One region of the Lysinibacillus sp. Y5S-8 genome, then DNA from elsewhere that is predicted to be linked to it. Evidence: riboswitches for the same ligand, from Rfam matches in the RefSeq annotation. Region 1 holds a riboswitch; the other holds the start of a gene.
The links. A riboswitch is a leader RNA that binds a small molecule or an ion and turns the genes downstream of it on or off. The one in region 1 is predicted to bind FMN.
Positions count from the first base shown of each region.

Region 2: another riboswitch for FMN. It lies ahead of V6670_RS06240 (ECF transporter S component); the one in region 1 lies ahead of ribE (riboflavin synthase).

Region 1 covers NZ_CP145889.1:1,661,721-1,668,332, reverse strand. Annotated here, with positions in the region: gene V6670_RS07835 (spore germination protein) at 1-824, opposite strand, end outside; gene ribE (6,7-dimethyl-8-ribityllumazine synthase) at 959-1,426, opposite strand; partial or broken gene ribB (3,4-dihydroxy-2-butanone-4-phosphate synthase) at 1,481-2,071, opposite strand; gene ribE (riboflavin synthase) at 2,097-2,735, opposite strand; FMN riboswitch at 2,965-3,090, opposite strand; FMN riboswitch at 3,207-3,332, opposite strand; gene V6670_RS07815 (YibE/F family protein) at 3,720-4,844, shown strand; gene V6670_RS07810 (YibE/F family protein) at 4,841-5,617, shown strand; gene V6670_RS07805 (DHA2 family efflux MFS transporter permease subunit) at 5,980-6,612, shown strand, end outside.
Region 2 covers NZ_CP145889.1:1,327,426-1,334,037, forward strand. Annotated here, with positions in the region: gene V6670_RS06225 (ATP-binding protein) at 1-1,212, shown strand, start outside; gene sigX (RNA polymerase sigma factor SigX) at 1,270-1,824, shown strand; gene V6670_RS06235 (RNA polymerase subunit sigma) at 1,821-3,101, shown strand; FMN riboswitch at 3,263-3,450, shown strand; gene V6670_RS06240 (ECF transporter S component) at 3,670-4,257, shown strand; gene V6670_RS06245 (sodium-dependent transporter) at 4,443-5,789, shown strand; gene glnA (type I glutamate--ammonia ligase) at 5,979-6,612, shown strand, end outside.

The DNA of each region.
Region 1 (6,612 bases):
TCCATTGAACTGACAATGACAGGAAAATCATTATCCTCTCCCGATTTAAAGAGCAACATTATATTCGTAGGTGTAATCAATGCGTAGGAAACACCATCAATCATTATTAGTATTCTTCCCCTAATTAATGCCTGCATAGCAAAATCCGGTCTCCCGGTATAATCATGCCTGGGCAGTACTTTGGCTGTTTGTTCAATTGCTTCCATCAATAAATCACCATTGACGACAATATCCGTATCAATCTTTTGTAATTGTAGACGGATTTGTTCTAGCATATTTAAATTCACAATGTCATCCATATAGAGTACCGCTACAGTGGTTTTGGAACGTCTCCCAATTTCTAATGTTTCTACACTAAAAGAATTAGTGGGCAAACGCTTTCTTAATAAAGCAATATTAATAAAAACATCTTCTATAAAGTCATCTCTTGGCCCTCTGACCACTAATTCTAGCGATGTTTCTCCGGGCTCTCGATTCGGTTTTTTAGAAATATCACTAGAAAATAGTAATTGATTTTCTTCAAAATACAATAATACATGCCCTTTATAGACTCTTGTTATGGCATCCTCTTGCGTTAAAACCTTTTGTAAATAGGGAATGTGTAAATGCTGGTCGATTTGTTCCTCTAACATGTCATCAGCGACATCACTTAATAAGGATTGGACTCGCTGAACAACTACCGTCTGAAGTATTTGTTCGTTGATCATTGCATCACAAGTTATCAAATGTACTGTATATTGCTGAAATTTATATTGTTGAAAAATCACATCAGCAGAGCGTTGAAATAGTGATTTCAACATTTTCAAATTGATCATTTGTTCCATTGATGAAATACTTCTCATCTCCTACTGAGCCAGCTCCAGATTAGTACATTTATGAAAAACGATTACCTTCAATAAATACACTTAAGCATATTTTTCCCATGGATGTGCAAAATATTCAAAGAAACATTTGGTCATTATCCAATCATTTTCTTTAGATTAGCCATCTCAATGGCAGACATGGCAGCATCGTATCCTTTATTACCAGATTTTGTACCAGCACGTTCAATCGCCTGCTCAATATTTTCCGTAGTCACAATACCGAAAATAACAGGTACATTGGTTGATAACGATACATTGGCAATACCTTTTGCTGACTCATTACAAACATAATCATAGTGTGTTGTAGAGCCGCGAATAACCGTACCTAAACCAATAATGGCATCATAGTTCTTTGTTTCTGCTAGTTGTTTCGCAATAAAAGGAACTTCAAAAGCTCCTGGAACCCATGCAACATCAATAGACGCTTCATCAACACCATGTCGTGTTAAGCCGTCCATTGCACCGTCCAATAATTTGCTTGTGATGAACTCATTAAATCGACCTACCACAACTGCAATTTTTAAACTCGTTCCAATTAATTGTGCTTCAAATGTTTGACCCATTGTTCTTTCTCCTTTTTAAATAGAAATTTTATTTTCAGTTGTAAGCAATTGACTGCGATATGCTACAAGTGCCTCTATCGATATCATTTTCAAGTCATGCTGTGCTGCGTACTTTATCAATTCCTCAAAGCGTAGCATATGACCATCATCGCCCATGATCTCGCAAATAACACCCACTGGCACACTATGACAAAGCTTCGCCAAATCGACAGTCGCCTCCGTATGCCCTCTTCGCTCTAAAACACCATTATCCTTCGCAATGAGCGGAAAAACATGACCAGGTCGACGAAACTCAGTTGGCTTTGCTTGCTTTTCAATCATTTTTTGTATCGTAAATGCTCGTTCATAGGCACTAATTCCTGTCGTTGTATCCTCATGGTCGATACTTACGGTAAACGCTGTTTGATGATTATCCGTATTGTGCTGAACCATCGGATGTAAGTCTAGCTGCTGTGCAAGCTGCTGTGAAATCGGTGTACAAATTAATCCTCTACCATAGGTTGCCATAAAGTTTATAGTTGCTGGTGTCATGAATTCAGCGAGTGCCAGAAGATCTCCTTCATTTTCCCGATCCTCGTCATCAACCACTACAATCATTTTACCTTGCTTTAAATCCTCAATGGCCTCTTCAATTGCATATAGCACTTTTGTCATCTCCTCGTTCAGTTTGTTAAAAACCATGTTGTGCTAAGTAATCTCTCGTAATGGTTGGTGTTGCTTGCCCTTTTTTCAGGTGCTGTAAAATATATTTACCAACTAAATCCGTTTCGATATTAACAATCGCTCCAGCCTTCTTCATGCCTAATACGGTTTCTTTGTACGTATGGGGAATTAGTGAAATCGTGACACTATTCGTGTCAACATGAAAAAGGGTTAAGCTTGTGCCATCAATCGTAATAGAACCCTTCGGAATACAAAATTTGGTTAGTTCCTCTGACAATTCGATATCAATATAGACTGCGTTGGCAACTGGACGTTTGCGTAAAATTTTACCGACCCCATCCACATGTCCAGCAACAAAATGACCGCCAAATCGCCCATTAGCAGGCATGGCACGCTCTAAATTCACGAAATCCCCTACTACGAGGTGCTGTAAATTGGTTGCGTTGACTGTTTCAGGCATCACATCCATCGTAAGCGTCTGTTCCGTAAAATATGTCACCGTTAAACAAACACCATTAACCGCGATACTGTCTCCAAGCTTGACATCTTCTGCTATCTTGGCTGATTGAACTGTTATTTTCATACTGTCCCTATCGCTTTGCATGGATTTCAGAATGCCAATATCCTCTACAAGCCCTGTAAACATTCCATCACCTACTTTTCATTGATTTAGGCTTCTATCCTTCACTTTTGAAGTCTTATCCATCAGTTTCGAAGGTCTATCCGTCACTTCTCCAGTTTTATCCGTCTCCTCCTTCTCTAGCTCTAGCTATCGATAAAAAACAAAAACCCCTTTCAGCAAAGGGGTTTGGGAGTATAAGACATCAACAAATAAGCCTAATTGAAAACTATTTTTTCCATAGACTGTCATCTCATTTGTTCTTCTCCCATCCAGACTATAACTGTCGGTTTTGGATTTGCACCAAATCAGCTTGCGCTCACGGACTTTGAATTACTTCATCACCGCCGATTGGGAATTTCACCCTACCCCGAAGAACATCTTCTATTCGATTGGCACTAAATAAAAAAACTTCCCAACAAGCTTGTGGGAAGTAGTGTAATAAATGCATAGGCAAATAAACCTTCTAAATTACAATCAATTTAAAAAGCTCGCATTTTTACCCTTCTCCCATCCAGACTATAACTGTCGGTTTTGGATTTGCACCAAATCAGCTTGCGCTCACGGACTTTGAATTACTTCATCACCGCCGATCGGGAATTTCACCCTACCCTGAAGGATTTTTTATTTAGCTAATCTTACGATAACACTATTTTATTCTATTATCCATCCTTCTTTTTAAAAATTTTTCAAAAAGAATTATAGCAGACCAACAATGCATCCAAATTTTTTCGCGTTTGTGAGATCCGCCTGAGGCTTTGAGCAACATAATGTTGGTCACAACGTTATTGCCTGCCACAGGAGGCAGCGTTTTTTGATGGTGTTCCTCTATTTCAGCGGGTGTTTAATCACTCGCCAGCAAGGGAGTCTTCAGCTTAATATAACAATGACTTGATAAATGTAAACGAAATCATTAAACTGATAACATTTAAACTGTGCATGGAACTTCCCTTTCACTAAAACGTTCCTTTACAAGTGACAATTCAGTCCAGTACTTTGGAGGTCATTTACTTGCTATTTTTTAAAAACATCCCATTGGGGCAAGGTGTTTTCTATGCCTTATTAATGCTCTGCTGCGTGCTTTCGATTGTGTTCGTTCATCATAATGAATCATTTTATGATCGACCGATTGCTGAGGTGATAAAAGCTGATGTAGCAGAATCAGAACCAATGACAGATATGTATGATAATGATGATTATTTATTTACACAGCATATTACAGCAGTGATACAAAATGGGCCATATAAAGGGCAATCCATCCATTTGACGAATGACTATTCCGCCTCTGGAGCTTTCGACCAAGAATACCGTGTAGGCAATGAAATCTTTGTCTCCGTAGATAATGACACATTACAGTCAGGGCTAACTGGTACCATTCTTGATTTAAAACGAGATCAAACCCTTCTCATGATTGCGTGGATTTTTATTTTTGTCTTACTCCTTATAGGGAAAAGACAAGGCTTGTTTTCCATCATTAGTTTAATTGTCAATGCATTGATTTTATCATTCGCGTTAGATTTATATGTGAAACATGGTAACCTCAGCTTATTAGTCATCAGTGGTATTTGCGCTCTTCTATTTACGATTATTTCGTTGTTACTTATTAGCGGCTTGAACACGAAAACGTATGCAGCTATTGTGTCTACACTTTTAGGAACCGTTATGGCACTCATCATTAGCTCTGTCGTGATGTGGTTAACTGGTGAAAACGGTCTTCGCTATGAAGAAATGCAATTTTTAACACGCCCCTATCGTACAGTCTTTATGGCTGGCTTATTTATTGGCTCACTTGGGGCTGTCATGGATGTCTCTATCACAATGGCTTCTTCAATCTTTGCTTTATATGAACAAGACCCTACTATTTCTGTGAAGGCACTTAAATCTTCAGGGCATGAAATCGGGAAAGATATTATGGGCACCATTACGAGTATTTTATTCTTTGCCTACCTTTGCGGCTCCATACCGATGGTTATTCTTTATTTGAAAAATTCTTCTACTTTAGGACTCACGCTGTCCTTGAATCTTTCTTTAGAATTAGCTCGCGCCTTAGCAGGTGGTATTGGCGTTGTCCTCACGATTCCGATCAGTCAGTATACTGCTCTATTTTTCATTAATCGAAAGAGGGTTCAAGAATGAATGTAATTGTGTTATTAGCTTTTATTTTATGTCTATTGATGGTCGCGATTGGCGGGAAGCAAGGTGTACGTTCGTTTCTTTCTTTATTCCTAAATTTCGGTGTGCTCTTTGTGACGATCTTTTTAATGACCAACCCTAAAAATAGCCCCATTATCTTAACGTTCGTTGCCTGTACAATTATTAGTTGTATTAGCCTTTTCTATATCAATAAAACAAACAGTAAAACCATTACAGCATTTATCTCCACTATGGTGACAATTGTTGTCTTACTTCTTTTTATTACATTTGTAACGAAAAAATTGATGATTCAAGGATTTGGTGAAGAATCAACAGAAGAAATAAGCATCTTTTCCCTTTATATTGGTGTTGATTTTGTGCAGATTGGTGCTTCCGTCATTATTATGAGTACGATTGGAGCAATTATGGATGTGGCTATTTCCATTGCTACTTCCATGCATGAGATTTTTTATCGTAATCCTTCGATTAGTAGAAAGAAATTATTTACATCCGGCCTAAATATCGGGAGAGATATTTTAGGAACCGATACGAATACGTTATTCTTCGCTTTCTTTGGTGGCTATTTAAGCTTATTAATATGGTTCAAAGATCTCTCCTATTCGATTGGTGAAATCGTCAACTCCAAGGTTTTTAGTGCTGAAATGACGACTATTTTTTGTGCAGGCATCGGCATTGCACTGATTATTCCGATCGCCTCTTCCGTCAATGCCTATTACTTAATTCGAACACGTGAAAAAGCCGAAAAGCTCTCATAAAAGAGTCCAGACCTATCACTCGTTTGTAATAGGTCCGGACAAATCTCCTCCTCTCCTTCAAAAAATGAATGCTATCTCAAAAAAATGTGTCTAAATTATGAAATCGTATAGTAATCGCTCAAATTAGTACTTACATTTGAGAATTTTTTTTTGCTATAGTAAAAAACAGAGCAGTTAGTATCGCGGAGGTGTACTAGCTAAAAGGAATCATGATCGCTGATAATCGACATCACGATTATATCTTCATAGACTTTTTTATAATGCAGAACATGAACTAGTAGAAGCATTGCATCTTATTTTTCTAAATATTCTGTATTTAGATATTCTATGAAAGTCGAACATTTTTGAAGGAGTTTTTTACAGTGAATAAGGAAATAAAAACAGGTCCAATTATGGCTGCTCTCTTAGTAGCCGGCTTTGTAGGGCTATTTAGTGAGACAGCATTAAATATTGCACTAGGGGAGCTTAGCCAACTTTTTAGCGTGGATGCCACAACTATCCAATGGCTAGCAACAGGCTATTTTCTCACATTAGGCATTTTAGTACCTGTTACAGGCATTTTAATGCAAAAATTTACCACTCGCCAAATGTTTATAGTCTCTTTACTCTTTTCAATAATTGGTACCATACTTGCCGCTGTTGCACCAATCTTTGCTGTCTTACTTATAGCACGTGTTATTCAAGCTGCAGGTTTAGCGATTATATTACCATTAACGCAAAATGTGATTTTCACGATTTTTCCAGCTAATAAACGTGGTGGTGCTATGGGGATTATGGGTCTCGTCATTTTAGCAGGACCCGCTTTCGGCCCGACATTAGCAGGGATGATTTTAGATACTCTATCCTGGCACTGGATATTCTGGGTTACCATCCCCTTCTTATTATTCTCGATCATTTTTGGTTTTATCTTTATTCCCAATGTGAATGAAATAAAGCAGCTTGCTATAGATATATGGTCTATTATCTTATCTACGATTGGCTTTGGTGGCATCGTC
Region 2 (6,612 bases), 330 kb from region 1:
ACGACATTCTTCGCGTTTTTCCTTTCCTCACGTATTACGTCACCACTTAGAAAAATGCGAGAGTTGGCTTTTGAAATTGCGAAGGGTAATTTTGAAGCGAAAATGCCAACAACTCAAAATGATGAAATTGGTCAACTTGCTGTTGCCTTCAATCAAATGGGTCGTCAATTAAAGCATAACTTAGAGGTCATCAATCAAGAAAATGAACAACTTTCAAATATTTTGACATCTATGACAGATGCAGTTATTACATTTAACCGTGACCTTACAATATTATTAAGTAATCCACCAGCTGAACGTCTTATGCAAAAATGGTTTGTCAATAAAGGCTCACAAAGTGCTAAACCTATTCCTCCAGAGCTGTATCATATGCTTGATCATGTGCTAATGTTTGAGGATAAACTAGAAGAGGAAATTGAAATGGATGGTAACTACTATACATTTACTATTAGCCCTCTTTATAGTGGTGACATGATACGTGGTGCTGTGGCTGTTATTCGTGATATGACCGAGCAACATCGCTTAGAAAAACTACGATCCGATTTTATCGCCAATGTCTCTCATGAGCTACGGACACCAATTGCCATGCTGCAAGGATATTCTGAAGCATTAATGGATGATGATTTTATTCAGGATCAGGAAGAACGTAATGAGATTACTAAAATCATTTATGATGAATCGAAGCGTATGGGGCGTCTTGTAACAGATTTATTAGATTTAGCACGCATGGAGTCGGGACATATGACGCTGTATAAAGATGAATTACCGATTAATTCTACATTCGAACGTATTACTCAAAAATTTGCACAGGTTGCAAAGGAAAAACACGTTCGTCTATTGTTTGAAAGTGAATTTAATGACGATGCCATGATTAATATCGATGAGGATCGTATTGAACAAGTGCTCACCAATCTAGTAGATAATGCACTTAGACATACGGATGAAGGTGCAGTCACTGTAAAAGTTGAGCAGGAACCAACATTCGCTAAAATATCTGTTCAAGATACAGGGCACGGCATTCCTCATGATGACTTACCTTATGTCTTTGAACGTTTTTATAAAGCAGATAAGGCACGTACCCGTTCCAAAGGTGGTACGGGTCTCGGCTTAGCCATTGCGAGAAATATTGTGAAGGCACACTCAGGTAATATTATGGTAGACAGTGTGCTGAAAGAAGGTACGACCTTTACGTTTTATTTACCGTTCGATTAATAACATGTATTGCTATTAATTGGCTGTAACTTTCACGAATGTAAGACGACAAATATTATAGAACGGGGGTGGAGTGCTTTGAATGACTCCGTGTTCCATCGACTATACGATGCATATCACCAAGACGTGTTCCAGTTTTTAATATATTTAGTAAAAAACCGTACATTGGCTGAAGATTTAGCACATGAAGTTTACGTACGAGTATTGCGCTCATATGATCAATTTGCAGGTAATAGTAGTGAGAAAACATGGCTTTTTGCTATTGCCAAAAATGTAGCGATTGATCATTTTAGAAAGCAGGCTGTACGCCAGAAGCATTCACTTGATTTCTTTGACTGGGAAACGGAACAGCTCCATTCAACCACACCATCACCGGAAGATATGCTACAGGCCAGTGATGAATTTATGCAAGTAGCATCAGCACTGGAAAACTGTACAGGGGACCAAAAAATGGTCATTATTATGCGCTATTTTCAGGATTTATCGATTGCAGAAACTGCTCAAATATTAGATTGGACAGAAGCTAAGGTAAAAACAACCCAGCATCGAGCCATAAAATTTTTAAGGCAACAGCTACAGCCGATTAGAGAACAGGAGGCGAAACGGCAATGACGCATAAGCCATTTGATGATGAGCAGCTTGAACATGTATTGAACAATGCCCCTAAGCTTTCTGACCACCGTTCAAAAGAGGACATATTAAATCGGTTAATGGCAGATGCTCGCTTGCAGGATAACAGTTACCTTCAAGAAGCGATACAACAACCAAAAGAGGATGAACAAAAGCAAAGTAATTCCTCCATCCAAGAAGAACGAACAACACGATCTAAGCTTCGTAAAATGCCAATTTTTATGAGCGTTGCAGCAGTTTTTGTGTTAACGATACTTGTAGGCTCAATGGTCATGAATAATGATGTTGGACATAAAGATCAAGCTAGTACTACCGATACGGCTGCCTATTCTACTGTACAGGAAGATCTTTCTCCAAAGGAGGCTGCTACGCAAGACGAAGCACTCCAATCTCCTATCGTAGCAGAGCATGAGCGCATGTTATCTTTACGGTCATCTGTCTATGAGGAAGATGTGAAAGATGCTGTCGTTTTCCGTATTGGCTTAGCAGGGCGAGATGCGGAAAGTGTACCAATGACGTATGTGATACCAAATGAGCGAGTAGCAACGGATTTTGGAACAGAAAAACCTTCTACTTTACAGATGTATGAAAAATACGCGCCTCAAATAGATGAGAAAGCTAAAGGATTTACTGATTACCATCCTTACAAAGGTGAGCTGAAGGAGAAGGACGATAAGCTTGTCCATGTACTGCCAAAGGACAATAGCTATGATGTTGCTTCTGCTACTGTCAATGAGTACAAAGGAACTTTGGAGGATACATTCTCTGATTCTGAATATACGGAAGTTGAGATTCAAAATGAAGATGGAACACCTTATGAGTTTTCTCAAGAAGGTGAGCCAAGTCCACCTATGTCTTTAACGAACGCCAAGCATTATAATTATTATTTATACCAAGATGGTACAGGTGCAGAATATTTATCACCAGATTTCCGTCAAACATTTGCAAATGTCACAGAGGCGCTCACACTGATGAAAAATAAAAATAATGATGTCTATGTGTCGGTTGTTCCTGAAAACGTAACATATACGGTCACAGAGGAAGCAGAGGGCGTAGTCGTTGCATTTGATCTTCCACTTGATTTAACATCAATGGAACCGATTCGTGCCACACAACTGATTGAGGCCATGATGTTAACGGCTGCTAGCTTTGACCAACAATTACGCCTAAATAATGTGGTCCAAGGAAGCTGGGAAGGCTTTGATTTAAAAACGTATTTACCAAAGCCTGTAGGGCCAAATAAACAATACATGCCTTAGTCAAAGAAAATAAAAGTAAGAAATGGAGCATTCCTGTTCGGTGAGGATGCTCCATTTTTTTTTAAAACAAAACATACAAATCTAATAGGTTTTTTTGAGCAGACCTATTTACTTTTTGTTGATAATTCTTTATAGTAAAACTGTAGTATAAAATAATAGTGATTCATCTTCGGGGCAGGGTGAAAATCCCGACCGGCGGTAATAGAGTGGTAAACCGTTAATGTTTATTCATTAACTCGAATGGTTTAGGCAAAACTCTTTAGCCCGCGACCTGTGCAAATTTATTTGCATGGCTGACTTGGTGAAATTCCAAGGCCGACAGTTACAGTCTGGATGGGAGAAGATGGAGGTACGATCGTCATTCATTGTTATGAAATGAACTATGACCGAGCGCTTTTTTTGTATGGCTTTTAAAATAGTGCTCAAAAAATAGTTTAGATTGACGCTTATTCGTCATACCTTTCTCCCTTGTGCTTTTTAATGCATAAGGGTTTTTTCATGCTAACAATTGAAAGATCGTCACCTTTCTTCTTGCGAGATTGAATCAGCAAAGAGGAGAGAGTTTTCTATGAAGAAAAATGTTAAACTTCAATCGTTTATTACGATTGGTATGCTGAGCAGTATTTCGTTTTTATTAATGCTTTTTAATTTCCCAATACCGCCGTTCCCAGCATTTTTGGAAGTGGACTTTAGTGATATGCCTGCATTAATAGCGGCCATCACAATGGGACCTGTAGCTGGTATTTTAGTAGAATTATTTAAAAATGTGTTGGATTGGATTTTCTCGGGTACGCCAACAGGTGTGCCAGTAGGGCATATTGCCAACTTTACAACAGGCATTTTATTTATTTTGCCAGTTAGCTTTATTTTTAATCGTTTTAAAACGACTGCTGGTCTTGTTGGAGGTTTAGCGACAGGAACAGTCGTGATGGCAGTAGGAATGAGCGTTTTGAACTATGTTGTATTTTTACCGATGTACACATATTTCCTTGGTATGGAACCTGTTGTAGGTGACTCCCTTTATAAAATGATCGTCGCTGGAATTTTACCGTTTAATATTGTAAAAGGTATTTTATTAACAGCTATTATGGGGTTTTTATTTACTACAATGCGCAAATGGATCGACCGCCAGCGCTCTATGTATATAGCAAAATAATGGACGATAAACCTCGAGTAGTTAGCTCGAGGTTTTTTTGTGGGAAGAAGTGATGGGACGAATAAAATTAGAAAAAGGTAGTAAAAAATGATCGTGCTCTAGTGCTTTATTATTATAATCTAGTCGAAGAACACATTTTCATGTAGAATAGAGGGGAGTTTAGAAAGTTTGAGGAGTTTGAAGAGATGAGTGAAAAAAAGGGACAGTGGTCTAGTAAATTAGGATTTATTTTAGCATCAGCGGGTGCTGCCATTGGACTAGGAGCAATTTGGAAGCTACCGTATGTAACGGGGCAAAGTGGTGGAGGTGCATTCTTCCTAATCTTTGTGTTATTTACGTTATTAATAGGGTTGCCAATGCTATTGTCCGAGTATGTTTTAGGGCGTGGTACACAATCGGAGGCGGTAACCGCGTATAAAAAGGTTGCTCCGACAAAACCAGGATGGGCTTGGATTGGCCGAATGGGTGTGCTAGGTTGTTTTTTATTATTAACATTTTATAGTGTTGTTGGAGGTTGGATCTTTATTTACAGCGGGCTAGGTGTCGCTGGTACTGTGATAGATCCTGCGATTGATCCAGCTGCGCTATTTGGAAAAATTATAGGTACACCTTGGATTACGCTAGTAGGTTTAGCTTTGTTTACATTAGCTAACGTACTCGTTATTTCATTAGGTGTACAAAATGGTATTGAAAAGGCGAATAAATGGATGATGCCGTTACTCTTTGTGATGTTCATTGTTCTGGTTGTGCGTGCTGTTACATTAGATGGCGCAATGGAGGGAGTGAAATTCTTCTTATGGCCTGATTTCTCAAATATTACTGGTAGGGCATTATTAGAAGCGTTAGGGCAATCATTCTTTGGATTAGCTGTAGGATTTTCTTGTCTTGTTACATATAGTTCCTATCTAAAAAAAGATGTCAGCCTTCCAAATTCAGCAGGTTCTGTTGTGCTCTTAACCGTGCTTGTATCATTTTTAGCGGGTTTAGCAATCTTCCCTGTTGTGTTTGCCTTTGATTTAGAGCCAGCCGCGGGACCGGGCTTGTTGTTCATGGTGCTGCCGACAGCTTTTAGTCAAATGCCGTTTGGAGAATTATTTTTAGCGATGTTTTTATTGCTATTTTTATTTGCTACATTAACGTCATCATTTAGTTTATATGAGATTATCGTAGCGGCATTTATGGAGCATAGTCAGAAATCTCGTCCGATGTGGACGCTTTTACTTGGTGTAGTCGTATTGATTGCGGCTATTCCAGCGGCACTTTCTTCTAGTGTTTTATCGGATGTAACCATTTTTGAGAAAAGTATTTTTGATGCCACTGATTTTTTAGTGTCGAATATAATGCTGCCATTAGGAAATTTATTCATTGCGATTTTTATTGCCCACATAGTGGATAAGGAATTTGTAAGGAAAGAACTGTTAATGGGTAGTCACTTAGGACAGGGCTATTATGCAACATATCGTATGTTAATGTTAGTCGTTGTACCGATTGTTATTCTAGTTGTGTTCATTAATATGCTATTACAATATTAAAATAAAAAAAGTGTATCCATTGTGGAAATGGATACACTTTTTTTATGCATCGAAAATCAAGATAAATATATTCTAAAAAAACTATGTTATAAAACCTTACATATCTATTGCGTGAATTTCAATTTTCATGTATTTTAAGAACAGTTATAAAAATGTATGTTAACTAAAATTACATTGGAGTGGTGAAGAGTGAAACATTACACAAAAGAAGATATTATACGCCGAGTAAAGGAAGAAAATGTGAAATTTATTCGCCTACAATTTACGGATATATTAGGAACAATCAAAAATGTGGAAGTCCCTGTCAGTCAGTTAGAAAAAGCATTAGATAATAAAGTCATGTTTGATGGTTCATCCATTGAAGGTTTTGTGCGTATAGAGGAATCTGATATGTATTTAAAGCCTGACTTTGATACATTCGTGATTTTTCCTTGGACTGCTGAGAAAGGCAAGGTGGCTCGTTTCATTTGTGATATTGCCAGACCAGATGGAACGCCGTTTGAAGGAGATCCGCGCTCCAATTTGAAACGCGTTTTAAAGGAAATGGAGGAGTTAGGCTTTACTTCCTTTAATTTAGGGCCAGAGCCAGAGTTTTTCTTATTCAAACTGGATGATAAGGGGCATCCAACACTAGAGTTAAATGATAGTGGGGGCTACTTCGATTTAGCACCGACAGATTTGGGAGAGAATTGTCGTCGTGATATCGTTTTAGAGTTAGAGGGAATGGGCTTTGAAATTGAAGCCTCTCATCATGAAGTCGCACCTGGTCAGCATGAAATTGATTTTAAGTATGCTAGTGCCATTGAGGCATGTGATAACATAC